DNA from 2 places in the Rhizobium sp. OAE497 genome. Region 2 is predicted to be linked to the other one. Evidence: predicted binding sites of a transcription regulator. Region 2 holds the regulator's gene; the other holds the start of a gene.

Region 1 (7,976 bases), 2.0 Mb from region 2:
TTCGTTTCCGGAACGTCGCCGTCCGGATCAAATTCAGCTCTCGAATGCAAAAGGCCCCGCTCCTGGACTTTTCAGGACGAGGCCCTATCTCTTCATCAAGTACCGGTCAGACGGTAAAGCAGGATCTGTTTCTTCATGTTGCCGCTCTGGCAATATGTGGAAGTCATGACCCACTCCTCATCGAACGTTTACAACAGCGGACGATCGGTGGGTTCACCTGGCTTTTGTCCGCACTTACGAGGTTTAAACGCGTCAGCGCGGAAAAAGTTCCAATAAAAAACCCGGCTCGAAGGCCGGGTTTTTTGCAAGGAAAAACAAAGCGCTATTATGCGGCTTCGTCCTGAGAGTCGTCTTCTTCGATGGCCTTGCCGCGCTTCGGACCCTTGTTCAGGTTGGTCTCGACGAGGCGGACGGCTTCGGTTTCCGACATCTTGTTGACGGCGGCGATTTCGCGGGCCATGCGGTCGAGGGCAGCTTCATAGAGCTGACGCTCGGAATAGGACTGCTCCGGCTGGTTTTCGGCGCGGTAGAGGTCGCGTACGACTTCCGCGATCGAAATCAGGTCGCCCGAATTGATCTTGGCATCGTATTCCTGCGCACGGCGCGACCACATGGTGCGCTTGACGCGTGCCTTGCCCTGGACAACCTTGAGCGCGCGCTCAACGAAATCGGTCTCCGACAGCTTGCGCATGCCGATGCTCATCGCTTTTGCGACCGGAACCTTCAGGCGCATCTTGTCCTTTTCGAAATCGATTACGAAAAGTTCAAGCTTCATGCCGGCAACTTCTTGCTCTTCGATAGCGCTGATGATACCGACCCCATGAGCGGGGTAGACAATCGATTCACCGGTCTTGAAGCCGTGGCGAGCTGCTGAAGGTTTTTTCTGCTGGGTCGTCATTCTAATCAAAAACTCCCTGTTACGCTTCCGGCGGCGGCCGGAGCCGGGTCAGTCAGGCCCGGATGAGACGGTTGATTACCGTCGGGTGACTTCACTCTGGTCCCACCAGACAGAAGCAAAAGAAATTCATGCGCGCGATCAACGATCGGACAGCTCAAGATGTTGATATGTCACGGGAACCGCGTACGGATTTTATTTGCTTTCGTGATGGTTTTGGGCACGCTTCGTGCCTCAAATGGGTCAGTGTTCAGAACCTATCACAAAAATATGAGGAAATCAATAATTTGGTGCGTGTGAGTCATGCGGGCAACACATGGCTCACATATTAGAGAAGCATCACTTGAAACGTTTAAGCGCCATCTGAACCCGATTTCAAGCGGATTTCAGCAGCTTGGCCTCAGTCGCCTGAGCCGGGCTTTTCGGAGAAGTACTTCTCGAATTTGCCGGTCTCGCCATCCATCTCCTTGGCCTCGGGCATCGAGTCCTTCTTGACGGTAATGTTGGGCCAGATGCTGGCATATTCAGCGTTGATCTTGAGCCACTTGTCGAGACCCGGCTCAGTATCCGGCTTGATCGCCTCGGCAGGACATTCCGGCTCGCAAACGCCGCAATCGATGCATTCATCAGGGTGGATGACGAGGAAATTCTCGCCCTCATAGAAGCAATCGACCGGGCAGACTTCCACGCAGTCGGTATATTTGCAGCGAATGCAATTGTCGGTCACGACATAGGTCATGAAGAACTCCAGGATTTCACGCGAGCGGGGCAGACCAACCTGGAACGTCGCGTCTTTCCCTGAGCCGGAGGGGCAGCGTGTACTGGCTTGGGAGGCTAGAACGCTATCCGGCGAGTTGATGTGACGTACCGGCTTTACAGGCCGATTTCAAGGATAATCGATCTTCAAAAGCGGCCGGTTTGGATAGAGTTTTCTAATCCTCGCCCGACTGGAGCTTGTCGATTGCACGGCGCTCTTTCTTCGTGGGCCGCCCTGCGCCCGCTGCGCGGATCGCCTGCTCGTAAGGGGTGAGGCGTTTGGTCTCATCCGCAGGCGGCGTCAGGTCTTCGTAAAGCAGCTTCGCTTCCTCAAACGGGCCACGCCGCTCGCCAGGCTGCTTGACCACCAAGACCACGTCACGCCGCTCGAGCTGCAGCTCGATACGGTCGCCGATTTTCACGGTCTGGCTGGGCTGGGAAACACGTTCGCCATTGATGCGAACGTGTCCCGATTGGATATGGCTTTGCGCCAGGGAGCGGGATTTCACCATGCGCGTGAAGAACAGCCATTTATCGAGACGCTGACGCGAACCGCTTGCTGGCTGTGTCTCCCCGCCCATCGGTTACTTCTTCATCTGCTCCTTCAAGGCAGCGAGCTTTGCGAAAGGTGAATCCGGATCGATCGGCTTTTCCTTGCGCGGCGGCTTGGCCTCGAAGCGCAGCGGCTGGGCGCCGCCGCGGTTGTTGTTACGGTCGTTGCGATCCTTGCGGTCACCACGGTCCTGACGATCGCCACGCTGGTCGTTGCGGTCGCCACGGCCCTGATGCGGCTTACCGCCGTCGCGGCCACGCTGCTGGCGGTTGCCGTCGCGGTTGTCGCGGCCTTCACGGTTCTCGCCGCCTTCGCCAGCGCCATGACGGCGGTTGCCCTGCGGACGCTCGTTATTGCCACCGCCACGGCGTTCGCCGCCATGATTGCGGGCCTGGCGCTGGTTGTCGTTGCGGCCGCCAAGGCGCCACAGGAGAACCGGCTTCGGCTCGGTGGGTTCGCCGTCTGCGGCGGCCGGAGCAGCCTCGGCAGCGACCTCAACCGCGACCGGTTCTGCTTCGGCAGCCGGCGTTTCAGCCGTTGCTTCGTCAGTCTGGTCGGCGTCGTCGTGATCGGCCTTCTCGGACGCATCTTCTGCTGCCGGCTCGGCGGCTGCAGCAGGTGCCGCCGAAGCGTCCTGCACAGCCAGATGAGCGGCCGCTTCCTCAGCCTTCACGGCGTCGGCGCGATAGCCGAGACCCTTGAGGATCTCTTCCATGTCTTCAAGCGTCGCACCAAGGATCGACAGCATCGCAGTCGTCGTCGTGAAACGGCGGCCGTCATAAGCGCCTTCGGGACGGTTTGCCTGACCCGGCTTCCACTGCAGCAGTGGACGGATGATGTCGGCAAGCCGCTCGAGGATGTCGATACGGACGGCGCGCTTTCCGAGGAACCGGAAACCGGCAAGCTTGTAGAAGGTGCGCTCGAAGCTCGGATCGGTGACGACAGACGTGCGTCCGGCGGCAAGCACCGGAATGAGGTCGCCGTAACCCGGCTTGTCGAGGCCGTCGTTCTTGAGCGCCCAGAGCAGCGTGATGAGCTCGGCCGGAGCCGGCTTCAAGAGTGCCGGGACGAAAATGTGGTAGGCGCCGAAACGCACGCCATAGCGGCGCATCGAGGCACGGCCATCCTGATCCAGCGACTTGACGTCGTCGGCAACGTCGCGGCGGAACAGAACACCGAGATTCTCGACGAGCTGGAACGCCAGACCCTTGGCAAGACCCTGCAGGTCTTCGGCGCGCGACAGATCATCGAGCGGCTTCAAAACCGTGCTGATGTGATGATTGACGAAGCGCTCGACGCGGGCGGCGACGTGATCGCGCGCATTGCCGGTCAGCTGCTCGTCGGCAAGCAGGATCACCCGCGGACGCATCACATGGTCGCTGCCGGACAGCCGGGCAACGGGATCGCCGAGCCAGCGGATCAGGCCATCGGCGCTGATCGCCAGATCGCCATTGCCAGCGGCATGCATGCGCGCTGCGCGCGCTTCGAATTCCAGAGCAAGCGCCTTCTGTGAAGCAGCCTGTACGGCCTTGGCGTCCGGTCCATCCGTCCCACCGACGGGCGTAAAGCGGAATCCGCTCAACTGACCCACATGATGCCCCTCCACAAAGACATCACCATTCACACTGATTTCAGCTTCCAGCATCGCATTCTCTCTCAGGCGCTTCATGAGCACAGATGTCCTGCGATCAACAAAGCGTTTCGTCAACCTTTCATGTAACGCATCGGACAATCGATCTTCGATTTCCCGCGTCTTTTCCTGCCAGTGTGTCGGATCGGCAAGCCAGCCGGGCCGGTTCGACACATAGGTCCAGGTTCTTATCTGCGCGATTCGCGCCGAAAGCGTGTCGATTTCACCGTCCGTGCGGTCCGCACGGTGCACCTGCTCCGCGAGGAAATCCTCGTTAACCGTGCCATAGCGCACAAGATCGGAAAAGAGCGTCGAGATCAGATCGGCATGCTGGGCCGGTGCAATGCGCCGGTAATCGGGCAGCGCACAAGCCTCCCAGAGCTTTTCAACCCTTTCGGGCTTTGTCGCAAGGTCAATAATTTCCGGATATCGTGAAAGATGCTCCAACGCCTGCTGATCGACAGCCGGCAGCGCCCGTGTCAGACCCTGGACGCTCGGCGGCTTTTCGAGACTTGCCCGTAGCGATTGTATCGATCCGAAATCCAGTTCCTTGGTCCGCCACTGCAGAACCTTGACGCTGTCGAACTCGTGCGACTCGATCCTCTGCACCAGCTCATCGTCAAACGGCGCGACCTGACCGGTGACCCCGAAGGTGCCATCCCGGACATGGCGGCCGGCGCGACCGGCGATCTGGCCGAGCTCGGCCGGATTGAGATTGCGGAACTGGTAGCCGTCGAATTTCCGGTCCTGCGCAAAGGCGACATGATCGACATCGAGGTTCAGACCCATGCCAATCGCATCGGTCGCCACCAGATATTCAACGTCGCCCGCCTGATAGAGCGCCACCTGGGCATTGCGGGTGCGCGGGCTGAGCGCCCCGAGAACGACTGCAGCACCACCGCGCTGACGGCGGATCAGTTCGGCGATCGCATAAACCTCGTCAGCCGAGAAGGCGACGATGGCCGAGCGCTGCGGCAGCCGGGTAATCTTCTTCTGGCCGGCGTAGAGGAGTTGCGACAGGCGCGGCCGCTCCACGACGGTGATCCCCGGCAGCAGCTGCTGCAGGATCGGACGCATCGTCCCGGCGCCGAGAAGCAGGGTTTCGTCGCGGCCGCGCAGATGCAGAATGCGGTCGGTAAAGATATGCCCGCGTTCGAGATCGCCGGCGAGCTGCACTTCGTCGATCGCCACGAAGGCGGCCTTGGTTTCCCGCGGCATCGCCTCGACGGTGCAGACGGAGAAGCGGGCATTCGGCGGCGAGATCTTCTCTTCGCCGGTCACCAGCGCAACGTTATGCGCACCGACCTTTTCGACCAGCCGCGTATAGACCTCGCGCGCCAGAAGGCGCAGCGGCAGACCGATCACACCGGTACCGTGCGCGACCATGCGCTCGATGGCATAATGCGTCTTGCCTGTATTGGTCGGTCCGAGCACCGCGGTAACGCCGCGTCCGCTCAGGATCATGGGCTGCGAATTCTGTGTCATGGTCCATGCAAGTGAGGCGGGGGAGCCTCAGGGTCAAGTCGGCAGACAACACATGGACAGGCGGGCCAGCAAACGCAAGAGCCGGGCCGCCGATATGCGCTGCTATTTTGATTCAAGGACCGCCGCTAAGCCTCTGTTTTTAGATTCGGAACAGCTTGAGAACGAATCGGCGACGAATCGCTGACTCCCGCTGATTCAGCTTTTGTTCACGGCTAAGTATTGGTTTTGAATCAGTTTTTCCCACTAGATGCTGAATCCGGCGGCTCAGAGGGCACGTTGAGCCAAGCCCACGGCCCATTAGCCGAGAATCGCCTGTCAATTGCCCGACAAAGAAATTTGCAAAATCCGCGAAAATTAACCTTCGGGCCAAAGCCGGAACGAATCACAGACGAATCACCGACCTCCGAAGTTTCGCGCTTTGTTCGCCGCTAGATGTTGATGCCGGGTGCAGCAAGCGACTATATGCGGAAGGCCTCGCGTGGATCTTTTTTCGTTGCGGCCGATCGCATTAACGTTTTCCGGCGCAATTTTACCGCCTGTTAAAAAACAGAACGAGGGACGGAACTTTTTCCTAGCTTCCGCGTTTTTATCTTTTCGCCCAATATAAAGTCCGCAATCGTAAATAAGGCGAAATCCGTTCACGTACATAAATAAGTTTAGCCGGGAACAAAAACCCGGGACGCGTGTTTATTGTCCATTCGAAACTCGGCGTGAGTTGAAGGACCGGAAAACATGCTTAGCACGATACTTCTCATTATCCTTATTCTGCTTTTGATCGGCGCACTGCCGAATTGGGGTTATAGCCGCGGCTGGGGCTATGGACCTTCTGGCGGTTTAGGGCTAGTTCTCGTTATTATCATTATCCTTGTCCTGATGGGCCGCATCTAAAGGCCATGTAACTGGGGAGTTGTAAGTCATGATGAAGAAAGTTGTTCTCGTTGCAGCACTCGTAGGTGCGCTCGCATCGTGCACGGCAACTGAGCAGGGCACCGCCATCGGCGCTGGCTCTGGCGCCCTTATTGGCGGTGCGGTTTCCAACAGCTGGGGCGGCGCCGCCGTCGGCGCCGTTGCAGGCGGCCTGGTCGGCGCTGCAGTCGGCAACTCTGTCGATCAGCGCAATGGCCGCTACAATCACCGGGTCTACCGCGACCGTTACGGTTGCTACATCATCGTGAATGGCCAAAGACGCGATGTACGTTGCTAATGCAGTGATCGCGTGATGAACGGGCGCTTCGGCGCCCGTTTTTATTTGTGCTCCTCGTCAACGCCGCGTTGACGCTTGGTTCCCAAAGCCGATCTGGCGAACCGCCAAGACACTCCCCACATCCCGATCAACAAGCCGGCTTCTTTCCGGCCAGAAAGGAATGTCCGATGGCTCAGCTCATTCTGTCTTCCGCTGCCGCCACCCTGATCGCAGCACTCTCTTTGGCAACAGCGCTCGCCGCCATCCGTGATCGTGGCGCTGCCATGCAGAAAGTCCCGGTCAAGGCGAAGCGTCACCCGCCGTCCCGCTGATCCCAGTTCAACAACTCGCAAGACCTCACACCCCAGCCCAATGAGGCCGGGAACAATGGAGATTTATCCATGCGCAAGATTATCGTCATCGCTGCGGCAATCGTTGCCGTCGCAACCTTCAGCGCCAGCGCCAATCCCTATGACGCCGGCAACTTTCCGAACACTACGGCAGTCACGGCCATCACCGCAGCGGCAGCTAGCCGTCAGACGAAGAACTGGCCGCCATTCGCGGTCAGGGTCGAGCCGGTGATGAAGCCCGCATCATCAGATGCCAGGAACACCACGCAGCGCGCGATCTCTTCGGGCTCGCCAAGGCGGCCCACCGGGATCTGCGGAATGATCCGCTCGTTCAGAACCTTCTCCGGCACTGCGAGCACCATTTCCGTGCCGATGTAACCGGGGCAAATGGCGTTGACGGTGATGTTCTTCGCAGCACCTTCCTGAGCCAGCGCCTTGGTGAAGCCGAGATCGCCAGCCTTGGCGGCCGAATAATTCGCCTGCCCCATCTGGCCCTTCTGGCCGTTGATCGAGGAAATGTTGACGACGCGGCCGAAACTGCGGTCGCGCATGCCGCCCCAGACATGATGTGTCATGTTGAAGAGGCCGGTGAGATTGGTGTTGATGACCTCGTGCCACTGCTGCGGGGTCATCTTGTGAAACATCGCGTCGCGGGTAATGCCCGCATTGTTGACGAGAACCTCGACCGGGCCGAGCTCCGCCTCCACCTTGGCAATGCCTTCGCCGCAGGCAACGTAGTCGGAAACATCCCACTTGAAAACGGGAACGCCTGTCACGCCATGGAAGGCCTGTGCCTTCTCGTCGTTACCGGCATAGTTCGCCGCCACCTTGTAGCCGGCGTTCTTGAGCGCCATCGAAATCGCTGCACCGATGCCACGCGTGCCACCGGTGACCAAAGCCACTCTGCTCATGTTTCGCTCCCCTTTGTTTTCGCTTTCAATCGCAAGCCATCAAGGCATGGATCGCATGCTATTTAAAGTGCTTCGAGGCACATCGCGACGCCCATGCCGCCGCCGATGCAGAGTGTTGCCAGACCTTTCTTGGCGCCGCGGCGCTTCATTTCGAAAACCAGCGTGTTGAGAACGCGAGCGCCGGACGCGCCGATCGGATGACCGATGGCGATT
Region 2 (7,976 bases):
GTGGAAGACTTCCGAGCCCATGCGGACGGCTTCGCGGATCGAGTCGGCGCCAACCGGCAGGATCATGAATTCCTGGAAGTCGATCGGGTTGTCGGCATGCGCCCCGCCGTTGATGATGTTCATCATCGGAACCGGCAGGAGGTGAGCGGAAGCGCCACCGACGTAGCGGTAAAGCGGCAGGCCGGCGGCCTGAGCGGCAGCCTTGGCGACAGCGAGCGAAACGCCGAGGATGGCGTTGGCGCCGAGACGCGACTTGTTCGGCGTGCCATCCAGCTCGATCATGATGTTGTCGATCTGGATCTGGTTTTCGGCATCGATGCCGCCGATGGCGTCGAAGATTTCCGTGTTGGCGGCTTCGACAGCCTTTTCGACACCCTTGCCGAGATAGCGCTTGCCGCCATCGCGAACTTCAACGGCTTCATGCGCGCCGGTCGAAGCGCCCGACGGAACAGCCGCACGGCCCATGCTGCCATCTTCGAGATAGACGTCGACTTCGACGGTGGGGTTGCCACGGCTATCGAGGATCTCGCGGGCGATGATATCGGTAATTGCAGTCATGGGTTTCTTCCTGCTCGGTGGGTGGATAAATCGTTTGAAATCGTCTTAATCGAAGGCACGCAGATTGCAATGGCGTTTTCACAGCCGTTTTTGAGCCGCCTAACATGCCTTCATTTCAGGCCACCTGCGTGGCCTATTACAAGATCATGTCAGCCTTTTGAACGTCAGGCCGACTTTGCGATCGCATCGAAGGCCAGAAGCTTCTCGAGCAGCCGCGGCATATCCTTCAGATAGATCATGTTCGGGCCATCCGACGGCGCATTGTCAGGATCTTCATGCGTCTCGACGAAGACGCCGGCGACGCCGACGGCGACGGCTGCACGCGCCAGCGTCTCGACGAATTCGCGCTGACCGCCGCTCGATCCGCCCTGCCCGCCCGGCTGCTGCACCGAATGCGTGGCGTCGAAGATCACAGGCGCGCCCATGGCCGCCATGATCGGCAGCGAGCGCATGTCGGAGACCAGCGTGTTGTAACCAAAGGAAGCACCGCGCTCGCAGAGCAGGATGTTCGGGTTGCCCGTCTCATTCAGCTTGGCAAGAACGTTCTTCATATCCCACGGAGCCAAGAACTGGCCCTTCTTGACGTTGACGGCGCGGCCGGTCTTGGCCGCAGCAACGAGAAGGTCGGTCTGGCGCGAGAGGAAAGCCGGGATCTGCAGGATGTCGACGACGGTTGCGACCTCTGCACACTGCTCCTCGGTATGGATATCGGTCAGAACCGGGAAGCCAAATTCCTTCTTCAGATCAGAGAAGACTTCGAGCGACTTGTCGAGGCCGATGCCGCGCTGCGCCGAAAGCGAAGTGCGGTTGGCCTTGTCGAAGGAAGACTTGTAGACGAGGCCGATGCCGAGCTTCTTGCAGAGTTCGCTCAGAACACCGGCGATCATGAAGGCATGTTCGCGGCTTTCCATCTGACAGGGGCCAGCGATGATCGACAGCTTGCCGGCATTGGAAAAGGTAACGCGGCCAGCGCCTTCGCCGACGGCGACTTCTGCATTGGTGTTGCTCATTGGGTCTCCTCGAAGGCGAAGATCGCGCCTTGTCCCGGCGCCGGCTTCACCAATAGACGATTGTTCATATTCAAGTAGGTGATCCCGTTAGCAGCCAAATGCGCCGCTGTCACGGCCAGATCAGCGACCGCAAAGACGATTGCCCGCGCCCGCAGGCCGTTATCGGTGCCAAGCGGCTCGACATCGAAATAGGCCTCCATCCCTTCTTCGGAATAGATGGCGATCCGGACATTACTGAGGGCGAAGGAAAGGCCGAAGGCGGCCTCACCGGGCGCAACGCCGCCACTTGCCGTCTGCAACAGCGACGCGAAGGCGTCGGGTTCCTCCGCGCTGAGGGCAATCTCGACAATGCCGAGAACGCCGTTGGCATGAGTCTCCAGCGCCTTGCGATCGGCCGGAAAGGCGTTGATCCGCTGGCAGGCGAAAAAGAACACATCGGGCGCCCTCAGATCGGCGGCAAAGGCGAGCTTGAAGGCGCCGGTCGCCTGCGTTCCATCGGGCATGACGATCGGGCGCGAGAACTCCACCATGTCACCGCCGCTCAGCTGCGCGCCATCATAGGCGGCCTTGTCCGCATCGGCATCGTCGGTGCCGAAGACGACCGCCGAGAAGCCATCATCGCCGCAGCGGAAGCGGAAGGCCTGGTCGCGGGCGATAAAGCTGTTGCCCTTGGCGGCGGCCGCATCGCACTCCGCCTGGCTCGCGATGCCGAGCGGCTCGAGATAGGTCTTGTCGGCGAGGAAGACGCAGGCATTCTCCGTTCCGAACGGATGACGGCCATTGGCGGCGACGGTGAAACCGAGACGGCCGAGTCGCTCGCGGGCGACATCGATATGGGTGACGGGCAGTACCAGATGATCGAGCGGATGCGTCATGGCGGTTCCCTCCGGTGAAGCCGGCAGAGATTTGCACGCCGCGCCGGGCAAAGCGCAAGCGCGGATAACCAATCCGGCAAAGAAACTTTCAAAAATGACGAAAAATGATGGGAAGTTTTACCAATATTTAGGCACTTGCGGAACACATATGGAACATATAGTGTCCGTTCTGGCTTTGTTTCACGAATCTGGGGAAAGACTTCGATGCTGACGCGCAAACAACAGGAGCTTCTCCTCTTCATTCACGAGCGGATGAAGGAGTCCGGCGTACCGCCGTCCTTCGACGAAATGAAGGATGCGCTCGACCTCGCCTCTAAGTCGGGCATTCATCGCCTGATCACAGCGCTCGAAGAGCGCGGCTTCATTCGCCGCCTACCGAACCGCGCCCGCGCATTGGAAGTCATCAAGCTGCCCGAGGCCTACAGCCCCAGCATCCAGCCGCGCCGCGGCTTCTCGCCAAGCGTCATCGAAGGCAGCCTCGGCAAGCCGCAGCCCGTCGCGCCGCCGAAGCCGGCGAACGAAGACAATAGCAGCTCGATCTCGGTTCCGGTCATGGGCCGCATCGCCGCCGGTGTGCCGATTTCGGCAATCCAGCAGAACACCCATGACATCACCGTTCCCGCCGATATGCTCGGAAACGGTGAGCACTATGCGCTTGAGGTCAAGGGCGACTCGATGATCGAGGCCGGCATCTACGACGGCGACACCGTCATCATCCGCAACACCAATACCGCCAATGCCGGTGATATCGTCGTCGCCCTCGTCGACGATGAAGAAGCGACGCTGAAGCGCTTCCGCCGCAAGGGCGCATCGATCGCACTCGAAGCTGCCAACCCGGCCTACGAAACGCGTATCTTCGGGCCTGACCGCGTCAAGGTTCAGGGCAAGCTTGTCGGCCTTATCCGCCGCTATCACTAACGGTGATCTCATCACCGTCAAAAGTGCCGCTACGCCAATCATAGGCGCGGTGGCGGGTCCAGGGGCGGTCGAGATCCTCGAAGGATGCGGTGACCGCTGCAGCACCTCCATCGAAGCTCAACTCGACAGAGCCTGTCCTTCTTAAAGTAGCGCCGGTGAAGAGCAGCGCGCCAGAGCGGCAGCTTTCAAGCCGCAGGCGCACCGGTGTGACAACGATATCGGATGCATCGCAGGCGGGGCCGAGGTAAGCGGCATTGTCGATGACCGTCAGCACCGAGCCGTTCTCCAGCTTTGCCGTGCACCAGGCTTTCTTGACGCAGGAAAACCGCTCTTCCCTGGCGTTCACCGCAATGGCGCTCTGCGCTTCCTGCTGTTGCGCTGGTGTCAGCCTCAATCTTTCGCCCGGCGGCGCGGTGGGGACCAGTGCCGATGTGATGAAGATCGGCTCGCGATGGCTGTCCAGCACCAGAGCCCGTTTCCACTGATCGAAGATGAAACCCGGCGGGCGCTGGCGATTGGTGGCGATTGCGCTTGAACCGATGATCCCCGCCATGCTGCCGTCCTCAGCAATGACGATCTTCGGCGGCGGCTTTTCGGGAAGCATGACGACCACAAGCGTCGACAGGGCCATGATTGCCGTGCCGATGTGCCTCAGCCGGGTGCGCAGCAGGGTCAATAGCAGGAAGCCCGCGACCGCAGCCGGGAAATACCAGGCAGGCAACCGGCCGACGCCGATATCACCGCCCCAGGACGAGACGGTCTTGGCGATCGCGATCACCAGATCGAGACCGAAGCCGACCACCTGCCAGGCCCAGGCATCCAGCCCAAACGGCATCAAAAGCATTGCAAGCAGCCCGGCCGGCATGATGACGAAGGAGATGACGGGCATGGCGGCGAGATTGGCAGGCAGGCCATAGGCCGTCAGCCGGTGAAAATGCTCGATCGAGAACAGCGCCGTCGAGAAACCGCCGATGACGGAGGTGAGCAGGATGCCGCCGAAGAAGCCGGCCGCCGATGACATGAGCCTGACGAGGCGCAATTTCGCAAAGGGCTTGTCGCGGGCCGGCCGCTCCTTCCAGAGCGCATAGCCGGCGACCAGCGCCAGCGTCGCGGCAAAGGACATCTGAAAGCTCGGCCCCATGATTTCTGAGGGCGAGATGGCGATGATGATCAGCGCCGAGAGCGCCACGTTGCGCAAACTGATCGACGGCCGGTCGAAGAACACCGCCGTCAGCATGATCGCCATCATGATGAAGGCGCGCTCGGCGGAAACTGCGAAGCCGGAAATCAGGAAATAGGCGGTGACGGCTGCAAGCGCTCCGGCGGCCGCGATCTTCTTGACCGGATAGGCCTGGGCGACGGACGGAAACAGGCTGAGCAGCGTGCGGAACCCGACGAAGAAGATGCCGGCGGACAGCGCCATGTTGAGGCCGGATATGGCGATGATATGGGCAAGACCGGATTGGCGGAGCGCTTCGGTGGTCTCTGCCGAAATCGCCCGCCGCTCGTCGGTCACGAGGGCGGCGGCGAAAGCGCCGGTATCGCCGGGCAAAATGCCCCTGATGCGATCACCGATGCCGCTTCTCAGCCGGTAGAGCCACTCGAAGGCGCTGTCGGTCAGCGAATGCTCGTCTGCGGCTCCCGGCGTCACCGTCGTTGGCGCCCCATAGAAAAACCCATTGGCGCCAACGCGATCGAAATAGGATGAGAACGAGAAGTCGTTGAGACCGGGGAGTGCCGGACCGGAGGGTGGCGTCAGCCGCGCCCTGCCCTTCACCCAGGTTCCCGTCTCGAACTCGGACTTGGCGCCGCGGGCGATGACAGTCACCCGGGCGGGCGGGCGTTTCACCACCGGGTTTTCGGTTGCGCGCAATGACAGCAGGTAGCGCCAGCCGCCGCGGCCGTCGCTTTCCCGGCGCTCGACCCGTCCCGTGACCGTCGTCGTCACGGCGGAATCAAGGAGGATGGTCTCGGCTCTCCACGTTTCGAATTGCGCAGTCGCCACGCCTGCCGCGACCAACGTCAATGCGGCGATCACGACGCGCATCCCCTCCCGCGCCCGATCGGTCACGATCATGAGAGTGAACAGCACCGCGATGAAGAAGAGCGGTATAATTGGCGAAACGCCGGTGCCGGCCGCAAACCACGCGACAGCACCAAAGCCGAGAGCAACTGGCGCGAAGAGCATTCGCGCACCGTAGGCGAGCTCTTCGTCGGCGCATTTCGGGATGTCGCCTATCGCGCGCCTGATGGATGATCGGAGCCGGTAGGCGCTGAGCGCGGCCGGTACGTGCCGCATCGGCACGGGCACGAGGCCAGAATAGGCGCGCGCTGGTTCAAGATGCGGCAATTTGGCCGCATCGTCCGAAAGCTTCAGGCTGATCTCGCTGCTTTTCAACCCCGGCATGTAAAGAGCCTTGCGACCCATTAAAATACAACCAAGATGCAACCCTGCGCGCGTTTCAGCAACAATAATCGATTGAAAAAACGCAAAAAATCGTGAGTGCAAAAAGCCTAAATAAATCATCGGCTTCCGCTATGCGTTTACAGCATCGCAGGAGTGCCTAAAAGTTGATACTGCGATGCACAAAATGGCGTCACGGTAACTTGGCATTAGGCGCGCTATCATATAGCAATCTGAGCGGACGCTTAACCCTATGGCGCTTTTATGGCGCCGCCGCCAATTTGGAGGATCAGAATGACGGATCAAAGCGCAACAATCAAAATCGGCGACAAGTCCGCCAATCTTTCCGTAAAGAGCGGAACGATTGGGCCAGATGTCATCGATATCGGCGCACTCTACAAAAACACCGGCTCCTTCACGTACGATCCTGGTTTCACCTCGACCGCATCCTGTGAATCGAAGATCACCTACATCGATGGCGATGAGGGCGTTCTCTTGCACCGCGGCTATCCGATCGAGCAGCTGGCCGAGCACGGCGACTTCCTGGAAGTCTGCTATCTCCTGCTTTACGGCGAACTGCCGACGGCAGCTCAGAAGAAGGACTTCGACCACCGCGTGACGCACCACACGATGGTGCACGAACAGATGAGCCGCTTCTTCACCGGCTTCCGCCGTGATGCGCATCCGATGGCCGTCATGTGCGGCTGTGTCGGCGCTCTCTCGGCCTTCTACCACGACTCGACCGACATCACCGATCCGCACCAGCGCATGGTCGCTTCGCTGCGCATGATCGCCAAGATGCCGACGCTGGCCGCAATGGCCTACAAGTACCACATCGGCCAGCCCTTCGTTTACCCGAAGAACGACCTCGATTACGCGTCGAACTTCCTGCGCATGTGCTTTGCCGTTCCCTGCGAAGAGTACACGGTCAATCCGGTTCTCTCCCGCGCCATGGACCGTATCTTCATCCTGCATGCGGACCACGAGCAGAACGCTTCGACCTCGACCGTTCGTCTCGCCGGCTCTTCGGGTGCAAACCCGTTCGCCTGCATCGCGGCCGGCATTGCCTGCCTCTGGGGCCCTGCTCACGGCGGCGCCAACGAAGCAGCGCTCAACATGCTGTCGGAAATCGGCTCCGTCGATCGTATCCCCGAATATGTCGCACGCGCCAAGGACAAGAACGATCCGTTCCGCCTGATGGGCTTTGGTCACCGCGTCTACAAGAACTACGATCCGCGCGCCAAGATCATGCAGAAGACGACGCATGAAGTTCTCGGCGAACTCGGCATCAAAGACGATCCGCTTCTCGAAGTGGCGATGGAACTTGAGCGCATCGCGCTCACCGACGAGTATTTCATCGAGAAGAAGCTCTACCCGAACATCGACTTCTACTCCGGGTATCACGCTGAAGGCGCTCGGCTTCCCCACGACCATGTTCACCGTTCTCTTCGCTCTCGCCCGCACCGTCGGCTGGATCGCTCAGTGGAACGAAATGATCGAGGATCCGCAGCAGCGCATCGGCCGCCCGCGCCAGCTCTATATCGGTGAAGCACAGCGCGATTACGTTCCGGTTTCCAAGCGCTAAGCGCCCGGACAATCCGAAAACAAAAAACCCGGTCAGCGATGGCCGGGTTTTTTCTTGTCCAGAACGTCGAGAACGATCTCCGCCGCCTTCTCTCCGGGTGGCTTTTCCGTCTGCATGCGTTGCCAGACGAGATCGTAGCCTTCCAACATGGTGCGCCGCTGCGCGGTATCGCCGGACAGCCGCTCCATCCAGCGGGCAAGCGCTCCGCCACGGACGCTGTCGTTGAAATATTCGGGCACCACGGCGTAATCGGCAATCAGGTTCGGGATCGCCGCCGTCCAGGTCTTGATGCGCGAGGTCATCAGCGAGATGATCCAGTCGGTCTTGTAGGTCGAGACCGTCGGCACGCCGGCGAGCGCCAGCTCGAGGATCACCGTTCCGGAGGCAGCAAGCGCCGCATCGGCCTCGCCGAAGGCCCGCCATTTGGCATCGCTGCCGATCAAGATTTCGGGCTGCACTTTCCACTGCGATACCAGCTCGCGCACCAGAGCCTCGCGGCGGCTGACCGTGGGCATGACGAAGCGGACGCTGCCATCGCGCGCCAGGAGATCATTTGCCGCATCCTCGAAGAAGGGCATCAGCTTGGATATCTCGGTCGAGCGCGAGCCCGGCAGCAGCATGATCGT

Evidence for each region. The regulator LexA, encoded in region 2, represses DNA repair genes until DNA is damaged. The targets are predictions, from matches to a motif close to TGTTCNNNNTGTGTTCNG.
Region 1: a site for LexA is predicted at 5,466-5,483, ahead of ABIE40_RS18665 (helicase-related protein). Genes of this name have one in related genera too.

The regions. Positions count from the first base shown of each region.
Region 1 is NZ_JBEPOA010000001.1:3,732,310-3,740,285, forward strand. It holds gene ABIE40_RS18650 (CarD family transcriptional regulator) at 326-898, opposite strand; gene fdxA (ferredoxin FdxA) at 1,296-1,634, opposite strand; gene ABIE40_RS18660 (RNA-binding S4 domain-containing protein) at 1,828-2,232, opposite strand; gene ABIE40_RS18665 (helicase-related protein) at 2,236-5,319, opposite strand; gene ABIE40_RS18670 (DUF3309 family protein) at 6,052-6,207, shown strand; gene ABIE40_RS18675 (YMGG-like glycine zipper-containing protein) at 6,236-6,523, shown strand; gene ABIE40_RS18680 (hypothetical protein) at 6,691-6,834, shown strand; gene ABIE40_RS18685 (beta-ketoacyl-ACP reductase) at 7,038-7,763, opposite strand; gene ABIE40_RS18690 (acetyl-CoA C-acetyltransferase) at 7,826-7,976, opposite strand, start outside.
Region 2 is NZ_JBEPOA010000001.1:1,726,691-1,734,666, reverse strand. It holds gene eno (phosphopyruvate hydratase) at 1-558, opposite strand, end outside; gene kdsA (3-deoxy-8-phosphooctulonate synthase) at 723-1,568, opposite strand; gene ABIE40_RS08985 (VOC family protein) at 1,565-2,443, opposite strand; gene lexA (transcriptional repressor LexA) at 2,648-3,361, shown strand; gene ABIE40_RS08975 (ComEC/Rec2 family competence protein) at 3,342-5,660, opposite strand; partial or broken gene gltA (citrate synthase) at 6,060-7,350, shown strand; gene lpxB (lipid-A-disaccharide synthase) at 7,383-7,976, opposite strand, start outside.